3 regions of the Eubacterium sp. CAG:156 genome follow, and region 2 is predicted to be linked to each of the others. Evidence: predicted binding sites of a transcription regulator. Region 2 holds the regulator's gene; each other region holds the start of a gene.
What was found. Region 2 encodes HrcA, which represses chaperone genes, less so after heat shock. Its sites were predicted from a motif close to TGTTAGCACTCNNNNNNNNNGAGTGCTAACA; they were not measured.

Region 1 (10,769 bases), on a different contig from region 2:
TTAGTATCATATGGGTATGTTGTATTAACAGCCATTAAAACATATAAATCATTGTAATCTGTAAATGTTTTACACTTGCTGTTAAATATTTCAGCTGTAAAAAACTGTTTATCTAAAGTACAGATTTTTATATCGTTCAACTGGTCATACAAAAAATATTCTTTATATTCATTTGATGTAAGAATCTTCTCGGCATCCTGTGTATTATATTCTATATGCTGCCCATCTACATCGGTATACGAAATCTTGTACGATACATTTGAATCTATATTATTCATATACTTACTCGAATATTTATACAGTGAATAATCACAAAAGAAATTAAAAATTGCTTTACTTTCAGTTGAACTATATTCAGGATTTCTATCCATAAAATCCTGTAAATTATAATCACTTGAATACTCTAAATAATCACTATATGCATTATTGTCGTCTTCATATCTGCCATTATCATAATAATCACTATTTCCATAATAGTCACCCATATTATACTCTGATGAAATATCCTGTTTATCATACATTTCAATCAATTGCTTTATAGTATAACTGGAGTTAGGCAATACCGCATTTTCATCTTTACCATATTTATCATAATATGTTGCAATATTTCCAACATCTGATAACAATGCTGAAAATGATGATTCAACAATATTATTGTAATTTCTCATTGCCTCATTTCTGGACATTATAGTTTTATCGTTAAACTCGAAGTACATAGAAGAATAACATATTCCCACAATTCCTATGGCAATTAAAACATTAAAAATTGTTTTCCATTTTTTCATAAGGTACACTCCTACATTTTTTCGATTTTATATCCTAAACCCCAAACTACTTTTAAATATCTTGGTTCTTTTGGATTAATCTCTATCTTTTCTCGAATGTGTCTTATGTGAACAGCTACAGTGTTGTCAGCAGAAATTGCAGGTTCATTCCAAACACTTTCATATATCTGCTCAATTGTATAAACCCTTCCCGGATTCTTGATAAGCAGAAGCAAAATGTTATATTCATATGGTGTTACTTTTACAGGTTCACCATCAACCGTAACCATTTTTCTGTCGTCGTCAATCTCAAGGCCTCCAACAACATATGTATTGCTTTTCTTTTCGGCTATATTTCCAAACTGTGTATATCTTCGTATCTGTGATTTAACTCTGGCAACCAACTCTAACGGATTAAACGGCTTTGTAATATAATCATCCGCTCCCACATCAAGTCCTACTACTTTATCTGAATCTTCTGATTTAGCAGATAAAATAATAATAGGTATACTACTGTTTTCTCTGATTTTTAAAGTAGCTCTTAATCCATCAAGCTTAGGCATCATTACATCAATTAATAGAAGCTGTACCTCGTTTGACTTCAATTTTTCAATTGCATCTAATCCATCGTAAGCCTTAATTACATTATAACCTTCTTTTGATAAATAAATATCAATCGCTTCTACGATTTCTTTGTCATCATCACATACTAATATGTTGTACATTTTCTGCTCCTTTTCTAAAACACATTCTATTTGATTATAGAATATCTAATGTTTTTTAAATTCCGTCACTCAATTTCTTAAGATTTAATTATGATTAAATTCTAAGTACTAGTTTTGTTTACTTCTACGCTTTTACTTTTACCTTTATAGTCTTGCTAAAGTTTCCATAAATTTTCTTTTTATTATTCTTCTTAAAAGCTCTGGCTTTTACATAATATGTTTTTTTGCCTGCAAGTTTCTTGATTGTATATTTATTTTTCTTACATGTTACTATATGTTTTTTCTTGAAATTTTTCTTTAAAGAATATACTATTTCAAAACCTGATGTACCTTTAATCTTCGATAATTTTACATTAATTTTGTTCTTCAAGCCTTTTGCCTTAATATTTGCTTTTGCAGGAACAATATTAAATGTAACATTCTGTGTTCCATTGTAAATACCTATTCCATTAATTTTAACTGTGGCTTTACCGATTTTTTTGTTATTTTTATATGTTATTGTATAATCAATGCCTTCTCTTAAAGTTACATCTCTATATGTGATTTCAATATTTTTAAATGTAATATTTTTACCTGTATACACTTTCTTTTTTGGCACACCGTTTACTGTTGTCATAGTAATGAATTTCTGTAATCTTGGTTCAGCAACTGCATTACCATTGCAATAAGACATAACTCTGCTTATATCTCCTGAGAATAGAGCATAAGCACCTGCATTATTTACAACATTATCAATTCCACCCTTACCACTTAGCACAACTGAACATGCATTAGTAATTGAAACTCCCGGCTTATCAGGAACACTGATTGCATTATTTAAATATGAAGATGATTTTGTTTTCCCTCCATAATTTCTTATTGTTTTTATTTCTAAACCCTTTTCATAAATTTTTAAGTATTCAAATATCATAGCATATTTTAATATTGTGGTCAAAATTGTAGTATTTTTTATCAAAAAAGCGCTGACAAAACATTTACATGTCTGTCAGCACTTCTTTAAAATATATCTATATATAATTTTGTTAAATTGATGTAGGGTTAAAATCTCCCCACTTTGATGCCTACATCATTCCCATTCCCGGATTTGCAGGCATAGCCGGTGCATCTTCCTTTATATTTGCAACAACCGATTCTGTTGTTAATAATGTACTTGCAACACTTGTTGCATTCTGTAATGCACTTCTTGTAACCTTTGCAGGGTCAAGGATTCCGGCATCAACCATCTGTACATATTTTTCATTGTATGCATCAAATCCGTTTCCAGGTTCTGATTCGCGTACTTTATTTACGATAACTGAACCTTCAAGTCCGGCATTCTGTGCAATTGTAAATAATGGTGCTTCAAGAGCTTTAAGAATAATCTGTCCGCCTGTCTTTTCATCGCCTTCTAATGTATCAACTAATTTAGCAACTTTCTTTGATGCATGAATATATGCAGAACCACCACCTGAAATAATTCCTTCTTCTACAGCAGCTCTTGTAGCATTTAAAGCATCTTCCATACGAAGTTTCTTTTCCTGCATTTCAGGTTCTGTAGCAGCACCAACTCTGATAACTGCAACTCCACCTGCCATCTTAGCAAGTCTTTCCTGTAATTTTTCTTTATCAAAATCAGATGTTGTTTCAGCTAGCTGAGCTTTAATCTGAGCGATTCTTCCCTGAATTTCTTCAGAATTTCCTTCGCCATCAACGATAATTGTATTTTCTTTCTGAACCTTAACTGATTTAGCACGACCAAGGTCTTCAATCTTAGTTTCAGCAAGTGATAAGCCTAATTCTTCTGAAATAACCTGACCACCTGTAAGAATTGCAATATCTTTTAACATTTCTTTTCTTCTGTCACCGTATCCAGGAGCCTTAACTGCAACCACGTTAAATGTTCCACGAAGTTTATTAACAATTAATGTTGTAAGAGCTTCACCTTCTACATCTTCAGCAATAATTAAAAGTTTTGAGCCGCTCTGTACAATCTGTTCAAGAATTGGAAGAATTTCCTGAATATTTGAAATCTTCTTATCTGTTATTAAAATATATGGATTATCAAGGTTTGCTTCCATCTTTTCCATATCTGTTGCCATATATGCTGAAATATATCCTCTGTCAAACTGCATACCTTCAACAAGGTCAAGCTCAGTTTTCATTGTCTTTGATTCTTCAATTGTGATTACACCATCGTTAGAAACTTTTTCCATTGCATCTGCAACCATTTCTCCGACTTCTTCATCTCCAGCTGAAATTGCAGCTACTTTAGCAATCTGTTCCTTACCTGTAACCTTACTACTCATTTCTGAAATTGCCTTAACAGCTTCATCTGTAGCTTTCTGCATACCCTTTCTTAAAATAATTGGGTTAGCACCTGCAGCTAAATTTTTCATTCCTGCATTAATCATAGCCTGTGCTAAAACTGTAGCTGTTGTTGTTCCATCACCTGCAACATCATTTGTCTTAGTAGCTACTTCTCTAACCAACTGTGCACCCATATTTTCAAATGCATCTTCTAATTCAACTTCTTTAGCAATTGTTACACCATCATTAGTAATAAGTGGTGCACCATATGATTTATCTAAAACAACATTTCTTCCTTTAGGTCCAAGTGTTACTTTTACTGTATTTGCCAACTGATTTACTCCAGCTTCTAACGCAACTCTGGCATCTGCTCCAAATTTAATTTCTTTAGCCATTTTTATAACCTCCATTCAAATTTCCAATTTATAAGTATGATATTAAAGCTATTCAACTACAGCTAAAATATCGTTCTGTCTAACTATAATATATTCCTCGCCATCTAATTTAACTTCATTTCCTGCATATTTTGAATATATTACTTTATCTCCGGCTTTAACCTGCATTGTTACTTCTTTACCGTCTACAACTCCACCGGGACCTACAGCAATTACTTCTGCCTGTTGTGGTTTTTCCTGTGACTGTGTTGTCAAAATAATTCCTGACTGTGTCTTTTCTTCAGGTTCAGCCTGTTTCAATACTACTCTGTCTCCTAATGGTACTAATTTCATTTAAAACTACCTCCTTTTCAGCTTGTTAGCACTCTTTCTTTTTGAGTGCTAACCCAATAACCTAATAATATATCAATTATTTCAAATATGCAACCCCTTATTTTTATTTTTTATTGTTACTTTTCTTCTTTTTATCTGTATTCGTTCCAATTTTACCATTTCTTCCAAAGCAAAATAAATACTGCTGTGCATAGCCTCCATACTCACCATAATGATTAGATGCGAATTTTTGTATTTCCTCTTTACTTGTCTCTTTTCCAAAATAAATGGCTTCCATTATACGTTTAATCCAAACATCAATAGGAAATGCATTTCTATATCCAAGTCCAAATAGCAAAACACAGTTTGCAACTTTATCTCCCACTCCCTTTATTGACTTTAATAATTCTCTTCCATCTTCTTCATTTAGATTTGCAAATAATTCTTCATTTATTTCACCCAAAGCAAGCTTTTGTGATGCATCATATAAATAAGGTGCCCTAAATCCGGACTTCATTTCCCTAAATGCTTCTTCTGTTATTTTCCCTAACTTTTCAGGATTTGGGAAACTATAGTATTTTTCACCATTTACCTCACCAAGATATTCACCATATTGTTCACTTATTCTTTTTACAATCTGCTTGATTTGAGGTATTTGTTTGTTTTGTGAAATAATAAAAGATATTAGCACTTCATGGAAATCCTGATTTAAAATTCTAACTCCATAATTTTCTTTAATTGCACTTTCTAATTTATTATCCTTCTTTAACAAATATGATTTAATTTCATCATAATCTCTATCTAAATCAAAATAATTAGTCCATATTTTTTCTACATCTTCCTTTGAAGTATTATAAAATATAAGTTGATTTTCATCTTGTTTTATATGAAGCATTTTATTTTTTGCAACAATAACATATTCTTCTTTATCTAACTTATAAAATCTAAAACACTGACCACATTCTAATGTCTGTTCCAAATCAAAATCTTTAAGTTCATTTATTAGAGTATTTTTTCCATTCTCTGTAATTTTCATTTGTTTTTCCTCTTTTCTTACGAATATTTAACTAATCTAATAGGTAGAGTATCATTTTTATTATTCATATTCAATATAGATATTTATGTAAATTTATTACATTCTATTTTTTAGCATATGTAATATACATGAGTTTATTTTTACTCACTTTTTACTCACACAATAACTTATGACATTATGTCCTTATTTATTTAATAAATAATATTAAAATTGTCATAATTTCTTTACATTATTTAATGTATTTCTCCTTTATTTTAGTCTAAAATAGTTATATAATTATATTAAAATGTTGGCAACGAAAGGAGACTGTATTATGGGATTTTTTAAAAAATTAGTTGGTTCAGCCGCTGTTATTGGCGCTGCTGTTGGAGGGGTATCTTATTTAAAGAAGCGCAAAGAGGAAAAATATACTGAAGATGATATTTTTGAAGACTTTGATGACGAAAAGATTTTTGATATTAAAACAAATTCTAACAAAAATGGGACTCAGAAAATAACAATTACATTTAATTCTAACAAAGCTAAATCAATGGCTAATAATGCTGCTGATAAAGTATTAGAAGCTGCTGATTCTGCTAAAGAAAAAATTGTAGATGCTGTTGGCGAAGAAAAATATAATTCTGCTGTAAAAAAAGTAACTGATGCTGCTACTTTTGCTAAAGATAAAGCAAGTGATGCAAAAGACAAAATCACAGATTTTGTTGGTGAAGAAAGAATTGACAACGCTAAAGATTTATTCAATGATGCCGTTGATTTTGCAAAGGATAAAACATCTGAAGTTATTGATAAAGTAAAGAATTATAATAGTGAAAATGATTTTGTTGATACAGATTATAGTGACATTGATGATTTTGAATCATTAGATGATGACTTTGTTGATGAATCTGACGATTTAAATAACGGCTTTGATGAAAATTACTCTGAAAACGATGATTTTGTTTCATCTGTCAAATTAGAGGAAGATGATGCTTCTTCATTTAATGACGAAACATTTGATAACAATGACATACCTTCTGAAGAAAATCATATTTTCGAAGACATTGATGATATAAAGCAGGACGATGATTCATTTGAAGATACAAATATTTCTGAAGAAGGCACAGACATATTTGAAGAAGAATCTGTACCAAATGTTACGGAACATAATACCGAATCAAGTCTAACTGACGATGAAGAATATGATACTGAATCTAATATTACCGATGATGAGCTTGATAATAAAAGCAGTATTTCAGATAATACCTCAGAAAATCAGGCTGCTACAGAACCTGATGAATTTAATGAACTTGATGACGAATTAAACGATGATACATTTGATAATATCGAAGTAAATAATGATTCTTTAGATAGTAATGAATATGATAGTGGAAAAGATTCTGATATTGTTGAAGAGCATTTCTCTTTTTTAAAAAAGTCATCCGATAAGAGCGGTGATAACACATCTAAGGAAGATACTGATTTCTTAGATGATGAACTTGATGAAATCTAAATAATATAAAAGGAGCCATTACAGTATGATATTTCCGGTATGGATAAGAAGTATCATCTCAATTGGCTCCTTTTATTAATTTGGGCTCATAAAAAAATCTCCCAATCTAGGGAGATTTTTTACATAGTAAAACCGAAAAAGTAAATTTCGCAGTTTGTACAAATATATTTTACAATAAATGAGCTCTTAATTCTTCTCCACTCATTTCGCTTAAATATGCAGGTGCAATATCTAATACTGTCTTACAACCTTTCTGTCCTTCATCATAAAGACGCTTAGCAGCTCTTGCATATGCAATTAAAACACTTGTAGTAAATTCAGGATTTGAATCTAATTTTAAACTATATTCAATAATATGATTATGTTCTTTATTCATTCCTGTTTTTCCTGAACGGATTACAAATCCACCATGTGCCATTCCGCTATGATTCTTTTCTAATTCTTCTTCGCTAATGAAATGAACTGTTGTATTGTAATCTGAGAAATAATTTGGCATTTCCTTGATTTCTTTTTCAACTGCAGCGGCATCTGCACCTTCTTCTAATACAACAAAACATTCTCTTTCATGCTTATCTCTTGTTGTAAGTTCCGGATTTTCGCCCGATCTAACTCTTTCTAAAGCACTTTCTACAGGAATTGTATACTGCTTTGCATTCTTAACGCCTTTAATTCTACGAATTGCATCTGAATGTCCCTGACTAACACCTTTTCCCCAGAATGTATAATCTTTTCCATCTGGAAGAATTGCATTTGCATAAACTCTGTTAAGCGAGAACATTCCAGGATCCCAACCTACTGAAATAACTGCTATTTTTCCAGCTTCTTTTGCTGCCTTATCAACTGCCGCAAAATGTTCAGGTATTCTTGCATGAGTATCAAAACTATCAATTACGTTAAACATTGAAGCAAACTGTGGAGTCTGTACAGGAAGATCTGTAGCACTACCGCCACATAAAATCATAACATCTATCTTATCTTTCCAGTCTGCAACTTCATCAATATGACATACCGGAACATTTTCTGTTAAAATAGTTACATTCTTAGGATTTCTTCTTGTAAATACAGCAACTAATTCCATATCATTAGCTTCTTTAACTGCACATTCTACACCTTTTCCCAGGTTTCCATAACCTAAAATACCAATTCTTGTTTTCATTTCAGTCTCCTTCGTTAATATATATTTTACTTAATCAGCACTTGCAATCATTAGTCTTCTTTAATTGACATATTGTAAGTTTTCGCCACAAAAAATTATAGAATTTTTCCACAGATTTGACAATACTTTATAGTATATTTTCTATAATTCTTTAATTTTTTCAAGAATACTTTTGATGCCTTGCTAAATACTGCATGTTTTTTCCATACTAAAGCTAGATTGCCAAAAAAGAAGTGTATTTAATTCACAATGAAAATAAATACACTTCTTAGGCTTATATATTTTTTATATATTATTTACTATTTGCTTTATATCCTCTAAATTGTCTGCGAAAAAAATTCCTTCCTGTCTTTGTTTAGACGAAAATTCTTTTTCAATCATATGATTTAACAATTCTTTTAAACTGCTATAATATCCATCCAAATTATATAAAATACAAGGATTATTAAGCTGTTTCATTGAAATTTTACACATAACTTCAGACACTTCTTCCAGAGTACCCGTACCACCTGGAAAAGTCACAAATACATCTCCTAATTCTATCATTTTAGTTCTTCTTTCTGACATATCTTTTGTAATAAATAATTCGGTTAATCCCTCATGTTGAACTTTTGCATCTATAAAAAATTGTGGTTCAACTCCTATAACTTTACCCCCTGCATTTAATACACTGTCTGCAAGTTTTCCCATAAGTCCTGTTTTAGATCCACCATACACAAGTGTGTTGCCACTTATTCCAATCCATGTTCCCAATTCTTTAATTGCCCTTTTAAATGTTTTATCATTTCCGTCTGATGCCCCAAGATAAACTGTAATATTCATTTCAATACCTCTTTCGTAATTTAATTCTAAACTTCTGTCCCAACTTCAATTAAGTTTCCATCTAAATCATAAAATCTTATAACTTTTTGTCTCCAACTATTTGTCATAAGTTTATTAATTTTCCATCATTATCTAGTATTACATCCAATCCAAATAATTCATGATATAACATTATTGATTTTTCTATATCATTAACAACAATTAAAACATTCCTTAATTTCATAAAAACGACTCCTATACATATTAGTCTTATTTTATTATATTATTTTTCACTACCTCATAACAAGTAAAAGAATTATATTTATTTCATTCTTCATCCGTAACACCGTTTGTTTTGTACATTGTTCTTACTAATGCATCCTTTGAATTTTTCCATGGTTCATCTTTATATCTATAATCAAATTTTTTTATAAACCATTCTACATCCTCAATTGTTCTATCTAGATTTTGTTCAAATATATCTATAGTCATTTTATTAAATTCGTCAAATTTATTTCCCGATAATTCTTTATCAGCATATTTAAGTAAAGCATTTAAATGCTCAAAGCAAAATCCTTTACAATTCTTATATAATTCTAAAAAATCTTTATCTTCTTTTTTCCATAAATAAAGTATCGTGGCAACATATCTGTCAAATGTATCATTTAAACGGTCGCACACGAAACAACTTCCATTTAATTTATCCAGATATTCAGTTATTGGCTTCTTTTCTTTCTTTTTAAATAATCCACCTGAAGATTTCTCCTTAGACAGCGTATCAACCTGCTTTTTTACATTCTTTAAATGTGTTTCCATTATTAGAGCAAGTCCTAATCTGTTATTGTATTCGTATAATTTTTTTATATGTCTGGAACAATAACCTTTTTCATCAGTTTCAAATCTAATATAGTCCTCCATGTAACTTGGTCCCATGGCAAATGCTATATTATCGTTTTCTATATCATCTCTCATTTTGCATAATGGGCACTCACAATCTACCTTAAATGCATCCATTACAGGTATTGTATATAATTTTTCTTCCATTCTTCCTTCTCTCCATTTTTTAATCTGTTTACATTTTTATATTAATTCATAGCGAATAATTTAAACTAAGTCTGTTTATATAATTTAAGTTAATTCTCTTTGTTTAATTAAAACTAATAAAAGGTTGAAAAGGATTTCTCCTCCTCAACCTTTTATTGGCTCTATTTAGGTAATTTAAAAGAACTCTTTAATGAAACTATTCTGTTATATACCGGTTTTTCTTTTGTATAATCTTTAATATCTGCACAGAAATAACCCTGTCTTACAAACTGGAATTTATCTTCAGGCTCTGCATCAGCAAGTCCCTGTTCCAAATAGCATTTCTTCAATACTGTAAGTGAATTTGGATTAAGGTTAAGAGAACCATCTTCATTAAGTTTTCCTTTTTCTTCATCAACTATATTTTCATATAATCTTACTTCAGCTTCAATAGCATGTCTTGCTGATACCCAATGAATTGTTCCTTTGACCTTACGTGCTGTAAAGTTATTACCACTTCTTGTTTCCGGATCATAAGTACAATGCACTACAGTAACATTACCATTTTCATCCTTTTCGTAATCTACACATTTTACAAAATAAGAATGCATAAGTCTTACTTCATTTCCCGGGAACAATCTGAAATATTTCTTAGGTGGTTCTTCCATAAAGTCTTCTCTTTCAATATATAGTTCTTTACAGAATGGAACTTTTCTACTTCCTAATTCTTCATTTTCAATGTTATTAACTACATCAAACCATTCAACCTGGTCTTCCGGATA
Region 2 (10,769 bases):
TTTCCATGCTTTAAGAAAAATTTCAGGGTTTGGTTTAGATTCGTTAACTTTGTCACCACCAATAACGAAACTAAAATATTTATCAATTCCTGCACGCTTTAAATATTTTAATACAATTTCAGTTTTAGTGGATGAAGCAACTACACATGGAATGTTTGCGGCAAATAGAGCCTGCAAAAGCTCTTTTATTCCGGGCTTAATCTGAACTCCGTTTTTTTCAATTATATAATTCACCTGTTTTCGGGTCTCGCTAGAGATTATCTCATCAGGATAATCAGAACCGTAAATATCATAAAGAGTACGTTTGAGATTCTCTCCGGCAATACCTAATGTTTTTACATAATTTTCTTTTCTTTGTTTATAACCGTATTTTTCTAATATAGGAGCCTGAGTTTCCATAAACAACTTTTCCGTATCAAAAAGCAGCCCGTCCATATCAAAAATAACAAGTTTAGTTTTGGTCTTTAGTTCTCTATTTTTACAAATAATCATATATAATGCTCCAATTCATAATAAAAATAATCGAATACTTAAATGATAGTGATAAAGGCATAGATGTTACAAGTTCTGAGGCATATTATGATACTTTCATCACATCTAAAATAAATCATAAAATAAAAATTTAATTAGGTCAAAATATTTATTAAAAAATTAATAAATGTGAAGTGAAAAAATTATTCCCATTTTAAAGTGGGCAAAGTGGATTTTAGTCTTACAAAAATTAATAAACGTGGTAGGAAAATAAATCTTTCATAAGAAAAGAAATCAAGAAAATAATTTTCATAAAAGACATTGACGTGAAAATAATTATTATGTATTATAAAGATATGAAAATGATTTTCACGAAAGGGAATAAGATGAAAAAAAATATTTCGGTAATTGAAAATATAAACAGATTATATGACTCGTTTTTTGAACAGGAAAAAAAGATAGGAAATTACATACTTAGCAATTATAAAGAAGTTGTAAATATGACAATTTCAGAATTAGCTAAGAATAGTGGAACAAGTGTAGCAAGTGTTTCACGATTTTGTAAAAAGTGTGACGTGGACGGATTTCACCATTTAAAGATTGCACTGGTTAGAGAAATTGTTGAAGGTGATAACAACATACCGGTTTCTAATGATATTACAAGAGAAGATATCGGACAGTCATTACAAAATATTTTGGCAAATAAAATAGAAGAAATGAAGCAGACCATTTCGTTAATAGATACAAAAGAATTTGATAAGATTCTTGAAAGCATACAGAATGCGGGAATTGTACAGTTTGTTGCAGTAGGAAATACGATTCCTGTAGCTTTAGATGGCGCATATAAGTTTAATGAAATTGGAATCCGCTCTATGGCAGGAAGCATATGGGAAACTCAATTATCATTTTCTATGACTTTAAAAGAGCAAGATGTGTTAATTGCAATTTCTAACACAGGAGAGTCGAAGCAGGTTCAGAAAATGGTTGAGGCCGCAAAGGAAAATGGAGCAACAACCATTGGCATTACAAATAATCCCGATTCGACTATTGCAAAGACGGTAGACTATCATATACAGACGGCTACCAGAGAAAAATTATTCTTAAATGAGTTTTATTTCTCAAGAGTATCAGCAACAACAATTATAGAAATTCTATATTTGTTTTTAACAGTAGGACAGCAGAAAAGTTATGAAAGATTAAGCAAATGTGAAAATCTTATGGCAGATGAAAAATTATAAGAGGAGGAAACAAAATGAACGAAGTTCATTTTCTATAAATGTTTCCGACGAATAGCCGCCGACCGAAGGGAGGGGGCAATACATATTAACAGGAGGAATTATAAAATGAAACAAAAATGTGCAAAAGCAGCTTATGAAATGATTAAAGATGGAATGGTTATAGGACTTGGTGGAGGAAGAACAATAGCTTTTCTTATTGAAGAACTAAAAAATGGAAATAAGAAAGTTAAAGCAGTTACACCTAGCGAAGATACAATGAATTTATGTGTCAAAGCAGGAATAGAAGTATTACCGTTAGAATTTGTTAAACAAATTGATATTGCGTTTGACGGATGCAATGAGATTGACAAAAATCTTAATGCGTTAAAGACTGATGGCGGAATTTTTACAAGAGAAAAAATAGTAGCTGTTATGGCAAAAGATTATGTGATATTAGCGGATGAAGAAAAATATTCAGATGAGTTAACATTTGAACATGCAGTTGCAGTGGAAGTAATAAAAAGTGCAAAAGAATATGTTAAATCTAAATTAGAAGAAATGGGAGCAAAAGTAGAAGAACGTTCAACAGAAATGAAAATGGGAACTTTAGTAAGTGATGACGGAAACTATCTTATGAATGCGTACTTTGAAAAAGGGCAGGATGTAAAAGCATTAGATGAAAAATTAAAGCACATAACAGGCATAGTAGAAACATCATTATTTTATAATATAGTGTCAAAAGCATTAATTGCAGGAGAAAGTGGCATTCGTGTAATAGATTAAAAGATTGTGGTGTTATACAAAAGCAATTTGAAAAATGTGGATATTAAGTTAGGAGGATAATCATGAGTAATTTAAACTGGGGAATAGTTGGTACAGGATGGATTGGCAGTGAAATGGCAGAGGCTTTGTGGGCAGTAGATGGAACTGTTTATGGAGTGTGTGGAAGTTCGCTTGAGAAGGCTGAAAATTTTGCCAAAGAATATAAAATAGAACATGCATATAATGATTTAGATGAAATGCTATCAGATAAGAATATTCATATAGTATACATTGCGACTCCACACAATATGCATTATGAAATGATGCTTAAATCATTAAAGTCAGGAAAGCATGTATTTTGTGAAAAGGCAATTACGGTAAACAGCAGACAGTTAGAAGAATGCGTCAAGGTGGCAAAGAAAAATAATTTAGTTATATGTGATGGCGTGACACTTCTTCACATGCCTTTATATAAGAAGATAAAGAAAATGATAGAAGATGGTGAAATAGGAAAGGTAAAAATGGTGCAGGTTAATTTTGGAAGCTGCAAGGAATATGATGTAAATAACAGATTTTTCTCAAAATCATTAGCAGGTGGGGCATTGCTTGATATAGGAGTATATGCAGTATCATTTGCCAGATATTTTATGGAAAGCAAACCAAATGTTATTCTTACTACTGCAAATTATTTTGAAACAGGAGTTGATGAAACAAGTGGAATTATTTTAAAAAATAATGATGGGCAAATGTCTGTTATTGCACTTACAATGAGAGCAAAACAACCAAAAAGAGGTGTTATTTCAGGAGAAAAGGGATATATACAGATAGATGAATATCCAAGAGCTCAAAAAGCAACAATTACATATACTGCTGACGGACATACTGAGGTTATAGACGAAGGTGATACGAAAAAAGCACTTCAATATGAAGTTATGGATATGGAAGAATATATTAATAATAATTCAGGACAGGAAAATCTTCAGATCGTAAGAGATGTAATGGAAACTCTTACTTCAGTTAGAAATCAGTGGGGAATGGTTTACGATTTTGAATAAGTAAAATTATGTAATGCCACAAGTTATAGATTAAAAGCCACTATATGCTTATGATAGTATATTTTTTTAGTAGATATTTGATTATTTACCTTTTCTACGTTAAAGAATACTATTGTTGCATGAGGTGGCTTTTAAATTATTGTAAGGTCTCGACATATAAAATTTATCAGGAATAAAAGTAATCCCGTTGTTCTGGGAAACTAAATGAAGAACAACATATTCGTCATGTGTTTCGTATATATATCTTGACTCAAAATTACCAACCTCATTACATAGTTTATCTGAAATAACACGATGGAAAATAGTTTTATAATATGCTATAATGAGCGTTAGTGTGGAAAAGTATGCATTATATTTAAAATAGAACATAATTAAACAAGAAACCAATATAAAACAACATGGAGGAACAACAGTGGCTCACATTGATCAGAGTAAAATAAGAAACTTTTGCATTATTGCCCATATTGACCATGGAAAGTCAACTTTGGCAGATAGAATTATTGAAAAAACAGGATTGTTAACAAGCAGAGAAATGCAGGCACAGGTTCTTGATAATATGGAACTAGAGAGAGAACGTGGAATAACGATTAAGTCACAGGCAGTAAGAACGGTATATAAGGCAAAAGATGGAGAAGAATACATTTTTAACCTTATCGATACACCGGGACATGTCGATTTTAACTATGAAGTATCACGAAGCCTTGCAGCATGTGATGGTGCAATCCTTGTTGTCGATGCAGCACAGGGTGTAGAAGCACAGACTTTGGCAAATGTTTATATGGCACTTGATCATGACTTGGAAGTATTCCCTGTTATCAACAAGATAGATTTGCCTAGTGCAGATCCTGAAAGAGTTATAAATGAAATAGAAGATGTAATCGGACTTGAAGCTCATGATGCACCACTTATTTCAGCAAAAACAGGATTAAATATAGAAGAAGTATTAGAACAGATAGTGGAAAAAATACCGGCACCACAGGGAGATGTTGACGCACCACTTCAGGCATTAATATTTGACAGCTTATATGATGCGTATAAGGGAGTTATTGTTTTTTGCCGTTTAAAACATGGTGTTGTAAAAGCAGGTATGAATATAAAAATGATGGCTACGGGAGCAACAGCAAATGTAGTTGAAGTAGGATATTTTGGAGCAGGACAGTTTATTCCATGTGATGAACTTAGTGCAGGCATGGTTGGATATATTACAGCCAGCATCAAAAACGTAAAAGATACGCGAGTAGGTGACACTATTACTAATGCAGATAATCCTTGTGCAGAACCACTTCCCGGATACAAAAAAGTTAATCCTATGGTTTACTGTGGACTTTATCCGGCAGATGGAGCAAAATATCCTGATTTAAGAGATGCTCTTGAAAAATTACAGTTAAATGATGCAGCTTTGCAGTATGAACCTGAAACATCACTTGCATTAGGATTTGGCTTCAGATGCGGATTTTTAGGATTGCTTCATTTGGAAATTGTACAGGAAAGACTTGAGCGTGAGTACAATCTTGATTTAGTTACAACTGCACCTAGTGTTATTTACAAAATATATAAAAATGATGGAAGTGTTATAGAACTTACAAATCCTTCTAATTTGCCTGACCCAAGTGAAATTGAGCATATGGAAGAACCTATTGTTCATGCGGAAATAATGGTAACAACTGAATTTATCGGTGCTATTATGGAATTATGTCAGCAAAGAAGAGGAACATATATAGGAATGGAATATGTAGAAGGTTCAAGAGCATTACTCGAATACGATATTCCGTTAAATGAAATAATATATGATTTCTTTGATGCACTTAAATCCCGCTCAAGAGGATATGCGTCATTTGATTATGAATTGAAAGGATATGAAGCAGCTAAGTTAGTTAAACTTGATATTCTTATTAATAAGGAAGAAGTGGATGCACTTTCATTTATAGTTCCGGATGTTACAGCATATGAACGAGGCAGAAAAATGTGCGAGAAACTTAAAAATGAAATACCACGTCAGTTATTTGAAATTCCAATTCAGGCAGCAGTTGGAAGTAAAGTAATTGCGAGAGAAACAGTTAAGGCAATGCGAAAAGATGTTTTAGCTAAATGTTATGGTGGCGATATTTCACGTAAGAAAAAACTTCTTGAAAAACAGAAAGAAGGAAAGAAGAGAATGCGTCAGGTTGGTAACGTTGAAATACCACAGGAAGCATTTATGGCAGTACTCAAATTGGACGAAGATTAATATAAAAGGTCTCTTTGCAGCAGGCAGAGGGACCTTATTAGTTGAAAAGAGAGGTAAAAATGAGCAAACATTTAGAAATATATATCCATATTCCGTTTTGCGTAAAAAAATGTGATTATTGTGATTTTCTCTCCGACAGGGCAGATTGCAAAACTAAAGAGGAGTATGTGGATGCGTTAATAAAAGAAATTGAATTGTCAAAAAATATTTTGAATGGATATGAAGTAGATTCAATCTTTTTTGGAGGAGGAACCCCTTCTATATTGGAATCACATTTATTTGAATGCATAATGAATGCAGTAAAAAAATATGCAAATATAAATGAAAATACAGAAATAACGATAGAATGTAATCCGGGCACTTTGACAAGAGAAAAATTAGAAGTTTACAAGAAAACCGGAGTGAACAGATTAAGCATAGGACTTCAGTCAGCAAATGATGATGAATTAAAAAGCATTGGAAGAATACACACATGGCAGGAGTTTTTGGATAATTATCGAATAGCAAGGGAATGTGGATTTGACAATATTAACATTGACTTAATGAGTGCACTTCCGGGACAAACGATTTCATCATATAAAGAAACTCTAGAAAAGGTAGTTGCCTTGAATCCAGAGCACATATCGGCGTATAGCCTTATAGTAGAAGAGGGCACGATAATGTATGACAGGGTAAATGAAGCAGCATTGCAGGGAAAGGATATACTTCCTGATGAAGATACTGAGCGTGAAATGTATTACATGACAAAGAATATCTTAGAAGAAAATGGATATCACAGATATGAAATATCAAATTATAGTAAAGAAGGCATGGAATGCAGACATAACGTAGGATATTGGCAGAGAAAAAATTATATTGGCTTTGGAACAGGAGCAGCTTCTTTATTAGAAAATGAACGATATAATAATATTTCAGATTTAAATAAGTACATTGCTTTCATAAATGAAATATACAATTGCGAAGATAATATGGATGAAATGACAGCTTTTCAATATGGTAGTGAAGAAATGATGGATTATTTATTTGAAGATGAAAATGATTATGAATTTGAAAATAATAATCAACAATCAAGAGAAGATGAATCTGTATTCAAAGAAAAAATTTATCAAAAGGAAAGTGATAATGATACAGACTTTGATACTGGTTATAACAGATTGGGTTCAATTCATAAAAATATTGAAAGACTCTCTAAAAATGATCAGATGGAAGAATTTATGTTTTTAGGCCTTAGAATGATGGAAGGAGTAAACAAAACTAAATTTGAAACACTTTTTAATAAGAAAATAGAAAACGTATACGGTAATGTCTTAGAAAAACTCACACAGGAGAAATTATTGAAAACCGAAAACGACAATATAAAACTTACCGAAAGAGGAATTGATGTAAGCAATGTAGTATTATCAGAGTTTTTATTATAATATGGAAAATATTCTATTTAATACTAATAAAAATCATAGCACAAACCAGATAGATGTATATAATACCGAAAGAGCATTTGCCGCCGTCGGTTCAATGTTCCATCATATGGAATGACTAGAACCGAAGGTTCTAATGTCAGACCATATGGTGGAACATTAGAACTGCTACGAGTGGCAAGCAGCGAAAGCGTTCTTTCGATATTATATACATTTTTAATTGCAAGCAGCGAAAGCGTTCTTTCGATATTATATACATCCTTAAGGTTTGTGCTATTTTTCTATGTTCACAAATTATTTACAAAAGTTTCTATAATTTTTTTTGCAAAAATGTTGACAAATAATATGGTGGGTGCTATTTTAATTTATGAAAGATGTTAGCACTCAAAACTAACGAGTGCTAATAAAGTAGAAAGGAGATGGAATATGGAACTGACAGAGAGAAAAGTAAAAATATTACAGGCAGTCATTCGTAACTATTTGGAAACAGGCGAGCCCGTTGGTTCAAGAACCATTTCTAAGTATACAGATCTTAACTTAAGTTCAGCAACCATTCGTAATGAGATGGCTGACTTAGAAGAGATGGGATATATAGTTCAGCCTCATACATCAGCAGGACGAATTCCTACAGATAAAGGTTACAGACTTTATGTTGACGATTTAATGAAAGAAAAAGTTCAGGAATTAGACAACAGAGAAAAGAAAGTAACTGAAAGAGAAAACCTTTTATTTGAAAAGGTTGATAAGGTTGAAACCCTTCTTCAGAATATGGCGAAGATGCTTGCAACCAATACTAATTATGCAACAATGATTTCAACATCAAGGGATAACGAAGATAAGATAAAATTCATTCAGTTGTCACTTATGGATGACAATCAGATTTTATGTATTGTTGTTTCGGGAAGAAACAGAGTAGTAAACAAGATTATAAAAGTTAAAGACCAGATTAATGAAGAAATGGTTTTGAGACTTAATGTGGCACTCAATACAAGTCTTGCAGGATTAGCAGTTGAGCAGATTAACATAGCTGTTATTTCAACACTTACATCTAATGCAGGTGAACATAAAGAATTAGTAACAGATGTGTTACAGGCAATTACAGAAGCCATTGCATCAGAAGCACAGATGAAGATTTATACATCAGGTGCAACGAATATTTTGAAGTATCCTGAATTAAGCAGTAACGAGAATGCAAGTTTGTTGCTTTCAACATTTGAAGAAAAGAAGCCATTAACCAATTTGGTAAATGATAATGAAACAGGAATTCAGGTTTATATCGGTGAAGAAACTCCGGTAGAAGGAATGAAGGATTGTAGTGTTGTAACAGCAACTTATGAATTAGAAGATGGCATTAAAGGTACCATCGGAGTTATAGGTCCGAAGCGAATGGATTATGAGAAAGTTGTAGAGACATTAAGAACAGTTAAGGGCCAGTTAAGCGATGCTTTCAAGAAGGAAGACGAATAGAAAGGAAGGTCCAATGGAAAAGAATATTAACGATATGCCTGAAGAAGAAAAGGTAGAAAAATCTGAAACTGAAGAAGAAACAGTAGAAGATACAAATGAAACAGTAGAAACTGAAAAAGAAACAACAGAAGATACTAAAGAAGATAAAGACAAAAAAGAAGCAGAAGATAAAAATTCTTCAGACAAAAAAGAAAAGAAAAAAATATTTGGAAAGAAAGATAAGAAAGACCAGCAGATAGAAGAGTTAACTGATAAACATCAAAGACTTATGGCTGAATTCCAAAACTATAGAAACCGTAGCGAAAAAGAAAAATCAGCAATGTTTGAAGTTGGTGCAAGATCAATTATTGAAAAACTTCTTCCGATTGTGGATAACTTTGAAAGAGGTATCGCAGCATTATCAGAAGAAGAACAAAAATCACCAACAGGTCAGGGAATGAATTTAATATATAAGCAGTTGATGACAGCATTTGAAGAAATGGGAGTTACAGTCATTGAAGCTAAAGGCCAACAGTTTGATCCGGAATTACACAATGCAGTAATGCATGAAGACAATGACGAATTAGAAGAAAATGTTGTTGTTGAGGAATTCCAGAAAGGCTATAAATATAGAGACAGTGTTATAAGACATAGCATGGTTAAGGTAGCTAATTAATTTTACAAATAAGAAATTATTTAACATATATTTGAACTCGGAAAACCGAGAAATAAGAAAATTATCAATTTAGGAGGAAATATATCATGGGAAAGATTATTGGTATTGACTTAGGAACTACAAATTCATGTGTAGCAGTTATGGAAGGTGGAAAACCTACAGTTATTACAAATGCAGAAGGTGTTAGAACAACTCCATCAGTAGTAGCATTTGCAAAATCAGGTGAAAGATTAGTTGGTGAAACAGCTAAACGTCAGGCAGTTACAAACGCTGACAAGACAATCTCTTCAATTAAGAGACATATGGGAACAGATTACAAAGTAGCAATTGATGATAAGAAATATACACCACAGGAAATTTCAGCAATGATTCTTCAGAAGTTAAAAGGTGATGCTGAAGCTTACTTAGGTGAAAAGGTATCAGAAGCTGTTATTACAGTACCTGCTTACTTCAATGATGCACAGAGACAGGCAACAAAAGATGCAGGTAAGATTGCAGGACTTGATGTAAAGAGAATTATCAACGAGCCAACAGCTGCAGCATTAGCTTATGGTCTTGATAATGAAAAAGAACAGAAGATTATGGTATACGATTTAGGTGGTGGTACATTTGATGTATCTATTATCGAAATTGGTGATGGTGTAATCGAAGTATTATCAACTTCAGGTGATAACAGACTTGGTGGTGATGACTTTGATGAAGCAATTACAAATTATATGATTTCTGACTTCAAGACAAAGACAGGTGTAGACCTTACAACAGATAAGATGGCACTTCAGAGAATTAAAGAAGCAGCAGAAAAAGCTAAGAAGGAACTTTCTTCAGCAACACAGACAAACATTAACATCCCTTACATTACAGTAACAGCTGAAGGACCACAGCATTTTGATTTAACTCTTACAAGAGCTAAATTTGATGAATTAACAAGAGCATTAGTTGAAAGAACAGCAGTTCCTGTACAGAATGCATTAAGAGATGCCGGAATTACAGCAGCTGAACTTGGAAAGGTATTATTAGTTGGTGGTTCAACAAGAATCCCTGCAGTACAGGATAAGGTTAAACAGCTTACAGGTCATGAACCATCTAAGAGTTTGAATCCTGATGAATGTGTAGCAATCGGTGCATCAATTCAGGGTGGTAAACTTGCAGGTGATGCAGGCGCAGGCGAAATCTTACTTCTTGATGTTACTCCACTTTCATTATCAATTGAAACAATGGGTGGTATCGCAACAAGATTAATTGAAAGAAATACAACAATTCCTACAAAGAAGAGCCAGACATTCTCAACAGCAACAGATAACCAGACAGCCGTTGATATCAACGTAGTACAGGGTGAAAGACAGTTCGCAAGAGATAACAAGAGCCTTGGACAGTTCAGACTTGATGGAATCCCACCAGCAAAGAGAGGTGTTCCACAGATTGAAGTTACATTTGATATTGATGCAAATGGTATCGTAAATGTTTCAGCTAAGGATTTAGGAACAGGAAAAGAACAGCACA
Region 3 (10,769 bases), on a different contig from region 2:
GAAGCGATTCATCTTCTAACTGTTTTTGTCTTTCTTCTAACTTTTTCCGGTATTCTTCATCATATTTTTGTACTGATGTTTTATATGTATCGCTCATACAATATATTTCTACCTGCATAATTCCATAGCATAAAAGTATAACAACTAAAATACCTATAAACCCTGAAACAGGATTATGTTTTCTAAATACCGGAATGTTATCTATATATTTAAAATCTGACAAAAATAATGCCGGACTTAATACTGCAACGAGAATAAATACATATTTAAATATCTCTAAAACAACATCTAGTGGTTCAAATTTAAGTGATGTAAATTCTCCATATAAACTAAATAACACATATGAAATAACTAATACATAATATAACAATGCCGGAATCATCTTATAAGACTTTCCTGAGCGGAATCCAAACAATTTGACATTGTCATATTTCTGTGGATTTTCAAGTCTGTTACGTTTATTATCATACTTTTTATAAATGTCCCTGTTATTCGCTGTTCTGTATGGTTTATATTTTTTTGTCATTGACTCTCCTAACAATCATTAAATCTGATTAAATATTAATGCCAACAAAAATATTAACAATTAACTTTTAAGATGTCAAAAAGTTCTTCTTTCCGACAATACGGTTATTATAACCACTTTACAATGAAATGTAAATAATTAGTTCACGTATTTAAGATTTAATCTAATAATTAATTGACAACAATTTTATCATTTTGTATTATATATAGGTGTGACACGCTTCTGTGGCTCAGTTGGTAGAGCGACGCACTCGTAATGCGTAGGCCACGGGTTCGAATCCCGTCAGGAGCTGATTAAAAGGCTATTAGATTTACTATTATCTAATAGCCTTTATAAGTTTCATTTATAATTTTTTTATTAACTCTTTACCCATATCGGTTATATCACCTAATACGTCTCCATAATTTGTTACGCCCTCTAAACGACTGTCATTTCTTCCTGAAATATCAGATTCCGTAAGACCTTTTTTAACTCTTGACTGTTTATTGTCCTTTTGAATCAAATTACTAATCTTATAGTTCGTTTCGGTTTCATGATTATGTCTTGCATCACTATTTCTATAACGCATAAAGTTAATAATGTAAAATGCTATACCTGCTAATAAAACAATCCAACTAAAGTCACTATCCTCTGCATTCATATTCCATAGTGCAAATATTACAAAACTAATTATTTCAACGATAAATGATACTAACAATAACCTAGAAATATCAATCGGTACACTTCCCATGGTTTCTCCGGTTCTACCGTTTACAGCTACATAATGTAACCTTTCTTTTTCATTTTTCTTTTCGAGATAACTATATAACCATACCGGCAAATATGAGGCATTCCAGTTTATACCATTATTTTCATAATTTTCTACATCCCAGCGTACGCCTCTGTTGTATTTCTTCGTTGTTGTCTTAGCTGCAATTCGTGATATATCATGAATCTGTTTTGTAGCCAGTGGTTCTATATCTTTCACGTTCATATCTCTCTTTTCAGATGTATACCCTCTTAGATAATTAGAATCAAATTTAACACAATTTTCTGTATCAAATGGCATAATTGAATTAACAATATTGTTAGTCTGTATAGACGAAGCGTTGTCTATTCGTTCTCTGCTTGCTTCAATTGTAAGTCCATTTATTGCTATATCAAATTCTCTTTCTATGTCATATCCCTGAGCATCATAATATGTAACGGAATCTTTAGAATCCTTTTTGTACTGTTTTACTTCTTTTTCAGCTTCTCCTGAAAGTTCAACATGTTCATTTGCATCAACAATCATATAAGGGAAATATACACCCATAACATTTTCTATTGAAAATTCGTTTTTAAACTGCTTATTTGCAAAAAACTTTCTTTTACCGACAAAGTTTTCTATAGATGATTTTGCCTCGTCTTTTGTTATTCTAAAAGGTAAAACAACATCCGGTACTGCTCCATTTGCCACTTTGCTGTTAACTGAAAGTGTATTACGACACCAATGACATCTTGCCTGTGTTGTTTCTCTTGTATCTATAACAACTTCTGCTCCACAACTTGAACACTTTAAGGTAACTATATCTTCACCTGCAGTAATATCCTCTGCTCCTTTGTTTACATGTTCTCCCTCTAGTTTTCCTGCATCCGTAACGATTTCTTCTGATTTTTCAGGTTCAAATTCATATCTACAATAATTACATCTTAATTTTCCTGTTTTAGGATTTTGCGATATGTCAGTTGAGCCACATTTTTCACATTTTATCTGTTCGTTTTCCGACATAAGACCCTCCATCTTTCACAAATTCATATAAATTAAAGTCCTAAAAGTTTTGCTTTTAATGCATCAAATTCTTCCTGCGAAATAATTCCTGCATCTAAAAGTGCTTTTGTTTTCTTTAATTTTTCATATGGATCTTCCTGTGCCGGCTGACCTGCATTCTGTCCCATATTCATATTCTGCTGCATATTTTGTTGTCCCATATTCATATTCTGTTGTCCAAACTGATTATTCATCATTCCACCAACGGCGTTCATTCCCATTCCCATAAATGCCATTCCTGATGCTCCACCATTTGGATTTTCACCTGCAGCCTGGAATCCTCTTGCTACTGACTGTTGCATAAATGATGCACCTCTGTTTCCTGCTAATGCATCTGCTTTTCTTACATCACTAAGTAATGCCTTTGTATCCTCGTCATATTCAACTGTCTGGATTGCAACTTTAACAATTTCCAAACCTCTGTCACTTCTCCACTGATATGCATCCTCTACGACTTCAGAAAGAGTCTTTGCAAAGCCAAGCTGGTCTGCCTGAATCTTTGACATTCTGTTTCCACGCTCAGGGTCATTTGTATATTTGGAAAATGCTGCTGAAAGACTTCCAACAACTTCATTAAATAACTGTTCTCCTGCCGGATTATCCATATCCGCAAAATCAAATACTTCATTATTTGGCAATAAATATGTAGCTGGCACAAAATTCTTTACAAATAATATTGGGTCTACAATCTTCATTGTATAAGTTCCTCGTGTCATTGCTCCTGCCTGGGTTCCCAAATATGCATCATCCCAATATATTTCTGACTGTGTTCCAAATCTGTTATTAGGGATTTCCTTCATATTAACATATACAGCCAACTGCTGTGCTGAAGGTTCACCACCAAATTTAAATCTTTCCCAAGACTGTTTTAAAACTGATTCAATTATAGAATCGCCTGCAAAAAAAGACTTTGCATTTGCGTCATCTGATTTAAAAAGATATTCTCCCGGCTCACATATGCAAGCTGTGATTGCACCATCCTGTAACGTTATAAGTGCAGTTCCTTCAGGTACTATCACCTTTGAACCATTTGAAATAATTCCTACTGAACCTTTAGTATTTGAACCTCTTCCTCTATTTGTTTCTGAAAGAACAGCCTTATATATAACTGCTCCCGCGCCTAAATTTGTCGGTGGTGTAAAATAATCTAACCACTGATCTGCAAATGTTCCACCTACTGCATCAATTGCTCCTTTAATAAAACCCATTTTTCCGTTCCTTTCGTGTTATTATTTTGTATCTTTATTTATTCATCTCTTCCCTTTAAATAGAATATTTCGTATTCCATTTTAATATTTATATTCATTTTACAGAAAAATAAACCCCAATACAACTGCTTTATTTATATCATTTGTAACCTTAAAAGTCAATTTTAATTGCCGTTTGCATCCATATTTGCTATAGTAACAAGTACAGACTTTTAGTAGCAAAATAAAGGAGAATTTGCATGATAGCAATTAATGTGATTAGTAAAAACGAATTTATGAACGCAATTTTTATAAAAGATACATTTGACTATATGTTGGTAAGCGAATTAGAATTAACAACAATCAACACTTTCTCTGTTGACGGGCGTATTAACAAAGATTTTATTAAAAAAAATGAACTTGAAGAACCTGAAGACGATTTCATCTCATGGGGAAGTATCAGACATATATGTTTTGAAATTATCAAAGGGAAAAACGCTCCATTAAAATTTAAAATCACATTAAAACTTCCTAATTCTTATATTGAAAAAATGTTAACTTCTGTTGATACTAACATTGAAGCTTCGCAGGTTTTAGGAATGTACATACATATTAATTATGAAAACAACAAGTTAAATGTTATTACAGGTACCTCCTTAAGTATATTTACAATGGACAAGTCCATTGATAAATTCTGGGATAAACAAATTACTACTTTACTAAATCAGCATTTCGAACTTGAAATCGAATAAATTATAAATTCAATACAATTTTAAAACTCATAAACACATCTTCTCGCGCATTTATTAGCACTCTTTTTTATCGAGTGCTAATTTTCTCTTGACTTTTACATTTGACCTGTCTAAAATATATATCAAGCGTAAAAATTATGGTGAATGCAAATACTTCGGAATTGTAAAAATTGATAAAATAAAAAGAAATAGTATTTGCAAACACTAATAGATTTATATAAAGGAGTGATATATATGGCAGCTACAAAAGGTAGTTTATCTATTAACAGTGAAAATATTTTCCCAATTATAAAGAAATGGTTATACTCTGACCACGATATCTTTTTCAGAGAACTTATTTCTAATGGTTGCGATGCAATTACAAAATTAAAAAAATTATCTCTTATCGGAGAGTACGAATTTAAAGATGATGAAGAAAGCGAACTTAAAGTTCAGGTTATAGCTAATGCAAATGACAAAACATTAACATTTATTGATAATGGTATCGGTATGACAGCTGAGGAAATTGATGAATACATCAATCAGATTGCTTTTTCAGGTGCCGAAGCTTTCCTTGAACAGTATAAAGACAAAACTAATGAAGATCAGATTATCGGTCATTTTGGTTTAGGTTTCTATTCTGCTTTTATGGTTGCAGATAGAGTTACTATTGAGTCTCTTTCTTATAAAGAAGGTTCTAAGGCAGTAAAATGGGAATGTGAAAATGGTCTCGAATTTTCTATGGATGACTGCGATAAAACAGACAGAGGTACAAAGATTACTTTATATTTAAATGATGATAGCTTAGAATTTGCAAATGAGTTCAAAGCACGTGAAATCATTCACAAGTACTGCTCTTTTATGCCCGTTGAAATATTCCTTTCTAACCCAAACGCTGAACCAGAATATGATACAATTCCTGAATCAGAAGTAACTGACAAAGATACAGTAATTGAAACTATTGTTGAAGAAGCTAAAACTGAAGAAAAAGAAAATGAAGATGGAACTAAAGAGGTTGTAGAGGTTTCTCCTGCTACTACTAAAGCTAAAATCCTTAAAAGACCAAAGAGCATTAGTAATCCTGTTCCACTTTGGACAAAACATCCAAATGAATGTAGTGAAGAAGAATACAGGCAGTTCTATCATGAAGTATTTATGGATTACAAGGAACCTTTATTCTGGATTCATTTGAATATGGATTATCCATTTAACTTAAAGGGTATTCTTTACTTCCCTAAGATTAATACTGAATTCGAATCTGTAGAAGGTGTTATCAAATTATATAACAATCAGGTATTTATTGCTGATAACATTAAAGAAGTTATTCCTGAATTTTTAATGGTATTAAAGGGTGTAATCGATTGTCCTGACCTTCCACTTAACGTATCAAGAAGTGCTCTTCAGAACGATGGATTCGTTAAGAAGATTTCAGATTACATTACTAAGAAGGTTGCTGATAAGCTTTCAGGAATGTGCAAAACAGATAAAGAAAATTACGAAAAATACTGGGATGACATTTCACCATTCATTAAATATGGATGCCTTAAAGATGAAAAATTCTGTGAGAAGATGTCTGACTATGTTTTATTTAAAAATATTGACGATAAATTCCTTACATTTAAAGAATGCTTAGAAAAAAATAAAGAAGCTCACGAAAACACAATCTTCTATACAACTGACCCTGTTCAGCAAAGTCAGTACATTAATATGTATAGAAACGAAAATATAGATGTTGTTATTTTGAAAGATGCTATCGACCAGCCATTTATAACACAATTAGAGCAAAAAAATGAAAATGTAAAGTTTGTTCGTATTGATGCTGAATTAACAAATACTTTCAAAGAAGAAGTTAATGAAGATGAATTAAAAGAAATGACTGACAAACTAACTGAAACATTTAAGAAATCTTTAAACAGAGATACTCTTGATGTTAAGGTTGAAAAGATGAAAGATTCTTCTATTTCTTCTATGATTACTTTATCAGAAGAAAGCCGTCGTATGCAGGACATGATGAAGATGTACGGAATGGCAGGAATGGATCCTTCAATGTTTGGTGGTGCAGGTGAAACTCTTGTTCTTAATTCAAACAACAACCTTGTTAAATATATCATTGATAATCCTGAGGGAGAAAATACTGATTTAATTTGCAAGCAGTTATACGACCTTGCAATGATTAGTCATACACCTCTTAATCCGGAATCAATGACAGCTTTTATCGAAAGAAGCAACAAGATTCTTGAAATCATAACTAAATAATATTATTTGAGAATATGTATAATTGTTAAATAGTTTACAGTTCACTTCTTCTCTAATAAAAAATGGGCACTTATTTTGTACTACCATCAAAAGTCAGATAAAAAATTGATGGTGTATCAATTCAAGTGTCCATTTTTATAACTATTCGATACTATCTAATTTATAATATCACAGTTAAACATTTCTTCTATAGCACTATTAAAATGTTTTAAATCATTTGCTTTCTTGATTCGTTTCCAATTCTTTTCATAATTCTCAAATAGTGGTGACATATATCTCCATGCTTCTTTCATCTTAAATAAAAGATTTCTATCACCGCTCATTACTTCTTTATAATCATTATATATAATTTCATTAAATCTATACAATTTTTCTTTAGTGACTCTCTCACCACCTCGTATTTCAGAAAAAATATTTGGATTAGTAATTGCTCCTCGACCAATCATTACACTGTCTATGTTTGGAAATCGTTTTGTAATTTTATTATAATCATCTACGCTGTTCACATCACCATTGTAACAAAGTTTATTTTTGCTGTTTTTATAGGCATACTCAAACACTTCTAAATTAGGAGTGTTATTATAAAAATCTTCTCTCACTCTTGGATGTATGATTAATTCCTTTAAATTATATTTATTATATATTTCGAGTATTTCATAAAATTCTTCCGGCTCATACATTCCGATTCGCGTCTTTACTGATATTTCCATCCCTGACTCATTTACCATTTTATCAAGCAAAATATCTAAATCTTCAAGATTTTTCAAAAGGCCTGAACCACGTCCTTTTGATACTACTGTTCCTGACGGGCAGCCTGCATTTATATTAACCTCTGTATATCCGTAATCTTTTAATTTACTCATTGCACTAAGTGCCTGATCTGTCTGTTTTGTCATAAGCTGAGGAATCAAAACATTTATTTTATTATTTTGCGGATTTATATCTCTTACTTCTTTATTAGAAAATTTTTTATTCTGACTTGTACCTATAAACGGTGCAAAAAATTTATCTGGTTGTTCAAATACTGCTGCTAAGGCATTTCTATATATGTATCCTGTTATTCCTTCTAATGGTGCTAAATATAATTTCATTTTTCTTCCTTTTATCTCAATGCCAGGACTTTATATGCATAATACACGAAGCTGCTTTAATCCTAACATTAATTTAATTTTTTAATCCACGAACCATTATATTATATTGCAGAATATTTTCAAATAATAATTTCTATATGATTATGTAAATATGTGCACATAAAAAAGTCCTTATTATATTGTATCGATTTTGTTTTATTTGTTGTTATATTTTACTTTTCTATGTTTTTATATGTTGTTATATTTTTGCTTTATTAAATTTAATTCATTTGTAAAATTATGTAATAACTTTCAAAATATAAATTTTAATTAAAATACATTATTATATGCATAGCTTCAAAACATCTACTCTACAAATATATATTTGAAAAACTACTGTTATAATGCTATAATTTTTAAGATGTCTTAGTGCAATATATAACAAAAGCGATTCAGAAATTTGTTTATACCAAAAAGAATTTCATCAATTTGTTTATTGTAATATATTTGTAAGATGTAAATACAAAAAAAGAAATGAGGAATTACATATGAAATTATGGGGAGGCCGTTTCACAAAAGAAACAAATAAATTAGTACATAATTTTAATGCGTCATTATCATTTGACCAGAAATTTTATAAACAGGATATTCAAGGTAGCATTGCCCATGTTACTATGCTTGCAAAGCAGGGTATTATTGAAGAATCAGATAAAGTTGCAATTATTAACGGATTAAATAGCATTTTAACGGATATCGAAAACGGACATTTAGAGTTTACTCCTGAACATGAAGATATTCATAGTTTTGTTGAAGCTCATCTTATTGAAAGAATTGGCGAGCCTGGTAAGAAATTACACACAGGAAGAAGCCGTAACGACCAGGTTGCATTAGACATGAAATTATATGTTCGTGACGAAGTTGTTGAGCTTGACTCATTATTAAAAACTTTGCTTCAGTCCATAATGAAAGTTATGGAAGAAAACACTGAAACTTTTATGCCTGGATTTACTCATTTGCAGAAAGCTCAGCCTGTAACTTTAGCTCATCACTTTGGAGCATATTTTGAAATGTTTAAAAGAGACCGTAGCAGATTAACAGATATTTATGGCCGTATGAATTATTGTCCTTTAGGTGCTGGTGCATTAGCAGGAACAACATATCCTCTTGATCGTGAATATACTGCTTCTTTGCTTAATTTTGATGGTCCAACATTAAATAGTATGGATTCTGTTTCTGACAGAGATTATGTAATTGAATTAATGTCTGCTTTATCTACAATCATGATGCATTTAAGCAGATTCTGTGAAGAAATTATTATATGGAATTCTAACGAATATAGATTTGTAAATATTGATGATTCTTATAGTACAGGCTCAAGTATTATGCCTCAGAAGAAGAATCCTGATATTGCCGAATTAATCAGAGGAAAGACAGGACGTGTTTATGGTGCTCTCACTTCTATTCTTACTACAATGAAAGGAATTCCTCTTGCTTACAATAAAGATATGCAGGAAGATAAGGAATTTGCATTTGACGCAATCGACACTACAAAGGGTTGTATTGCATTATTTACAGGAATGATTGATACTATGACATTCAATAAGGATATTATGGAAAGCAGCGCTAAAAACGGATTTACTAACGCTACAGACGCTGCTGATTATTTAGTAAATCACGGAGTTCCATTTAGAGATGCTCACGGCATTGTTGGACAGCTTGTTTTATTCTGTGAAGGTAAAGGTATTTCTCTTGACGATATGACATTAGATGAATTTAAGGCTATCAGTCCAGTATTTGAAGAAGATATATATGATGCAATCAGTCTTAAGACATGTGTTGATAAGCGTTTAACAATTGGTGCTCCAGGTAAAGAAGCTATGGATAAAGTAATCGCTATTAACAAAGAATATTTAAGCAAATAAAAGAAATTATTTTAATAAAAAACTGAGGTTTGAATCCATCCCATTGGATTAACCTCAGTTTTTTTAGCAATTATATGATACCTAAGTTTGTAACTAAGTTTTTTCATAAAAATATAGGCTCTACTATTTATCATAATAGCTTAATCTACATTGTGTACATTTACGTCAAGCTGATTAAATGGAATTGAAATTCCTGCTTTATCAAAAGAAACACGTATATTTTCGTTTAAATAAAATTTGCAATCCCAATAATATTCAGTAGGCACCCACACTCTAACTTCCATTATAATTGCGCTATCTGCTAAATTTTTGACAACTACTGCGTTTGCCTCATCGCGCATTATATTAGAATAACTGTTCATCACTCTTTCGAGTTCTTTACGTGCAAGTTCTATATTATCATCATACGATATTCCAACTTCAACATCTACTCTTCTCTTATCATTCATGGAATAATTCGTTAAAATGCTATTTGACAATGTTCCGTTTGGTAATTTTACAGATTTATTGTCTACTGTTTTTAAAGAAGTATAGAAAATATCAATTTTATAAACTGTTCCTTCTACTCCATTTGATTCTATATAATCTCCTACAGTAAACGGCTTCATAATTAAAATCATAACTCCGCCTGCAAAATTTGATAAACTTCCTTCAAATGCAAGACCTATTGCTAAACCTCCGGAAGCCACAATTGCTGCAAATGATGTTGTTTCTATACCAACCTGTCCACAAATTGTAATCGCAAGTATAATATATAAAGTAACTTTTAATACTGAGTGAATAAATTTTGCTACACCTTCATCTGCTGATGATTTGGCAAATATTCTATCTACAAACTTAAGAATAAATTTAATTATAAATTTTCCAATTACAAATATAATTACTGCAATAATTATATCTATACCAAAGGCTACTGCTTTATCTATTAAATCACTACCTATCTGTGATAATTTGCTCGCGTCCTTTGATAATTGTTCAATATTATCTGCTACACTTTCTACTTCTTTTTGAGTAGCACTAGCTAACATTAACATATGTTTCCTCCTTCCAATTAATTATAACTATAAACAATAAAAAGTCTTAGACTGTTTATTATCCAAGACTTTTTATAATGTAATGTGATATGCCTTATGGATTGCATACATTAAATGGCATACTCAATCCTTTAATCACATGTGTATTTGCTAAAAATTGATTATTTTACGATACGTACTTTAATTACGCCTTCAATTTTTTCAATTTTTTCAACTAAATTATCAGTAGCTTTACTATCTAAATCCATAATTGT

Region 1: groES (co-chaperone GroES) is a predicted target of HrcA. The motif match lies at 4,527-4,557, and genes of this name have one in related genera.
Region 3: htpG (molecular chaperone HtpG) is a predicted target of HrcA. The motif match lies at 4,307-4,337, and genes of this name have one in related genera.

The regions. Positions count from the first base shown of each region.
Region 1 is NZ_FR878179.1:15,230-25,998, reverse strand. Features, by position in the region: gene ABMA45_RS08840 (sensor histidine kinase) at 1-785, opposite strand, end outside; gene ABMA45_RS08835 (response regulator transcription factor) at 797-1,489, opposite strand; gene ABMA45_RS08830 (hypothetical protein) at 1,614-2,399, opposite strand; gene groL (chaperonin GroEL) at 2,551-4,170, opposite strand; gene groES (co-chaperone GroES) at 4,219-4,503, opposite strand; gene ABMA45_RS08815 (DNA-3-methyladenine glycosylase family protein) at 4,607-5,518, opposite strand; gene ABMA45_RS08810 (hypothetical protein) at 5,832-7,007, shown strand; gene ABMA45_RS08805 (diaminopimelate dehydrogenase) at 7,177-8,163, opposite strand; gene ABMA45_RS08800 (LOG family protein) at 8,449-8,985, opposite strand; gene ABMA45_RS08795 (hypothetical protein) at 9,012-9,092, opposite strand; gene ABMA45_RS08790 (VOC family protein) at 9,089-9,208, opposite strand; gene ABMA45_RS08785 (DUF6062 family protein) at 9,292-10,008, opposite strand; gene ABMA45_RS08780 (glutamine--tRNA ligase/YqeY domain fusion protein) at 10,170-10,769, opposite strand, start outside.
Region 2 is NZ_FR878166.1:24,817-35,585, reverse strand. Features, by position in the region: gene ABMA45_RS07370 (HAD family hydrolase) at 1-492, opposite strand, end outside; gene ABMA45_RS07365 (MurR/RpiR family transcriptional regulator) at 858-1,709, shown strand; gene rpiA (ribose 5-phosphate isomerase A) at 1,815-2,471, shown strand; gene ABMA45_RS07355 (Gfo/Idh/MocA family protein) at 2,534-3,505, shown strand; gene lepA (translation elongation factor 4) at 3,918-5,732, shown strand; gene hemW (radical SAM family heme chaperone HemW) at 5,792-7,150, shown strand; gene hrcA (heat-inducible transcriptional repressor HrcA) at 7,574-8,614, shown strand; gene grpE (nucleotide exchange factor GrpE) at 8,628-9,269, shown strand; gene dnaK (molecular chaperone DnaK) at 9,356-10,769, shown strand, end outside.
Region 3 is NZ_FR878115.1:3,489-14,257, forward strand. Features, by position in the region: gene ABMA45_RS00545 (hypothetical protein) at 1-526, opposite strand, end outside; tRNA gene ABMA45_RS00550 (tRNA-Thr) at 745-817, shown strand; gene ABMA45_RS00555 (hypothetical protein) at 870-2,276, opposite strand; gene ABMA45_RS00560 (SHOCT domain-containing protein) at 2,309-3,523, opposite strand; gene ABMA45_RS00565 (DUF5721 family protein) at 3,763-4,254, shown strand; gene htpG (molecular chaperone HtpG) at 4,489-6,489, shown strand; gene ABMA45_RS00575 (tRNA dihydrouridine synthase) at 6,645-7,580, opposite strand; gene argH (argininosuccinate lyase) at 8,108-9,481, shown strand; gene ABMA45_RS00585 (mechanosensitive ion channel family protein) at 9,622-10,515, opposite strand; gene ABMA45_RS00590 (phosphoglycerate dehydrogenase) at 10,677-10,769, opposite strand, start outside.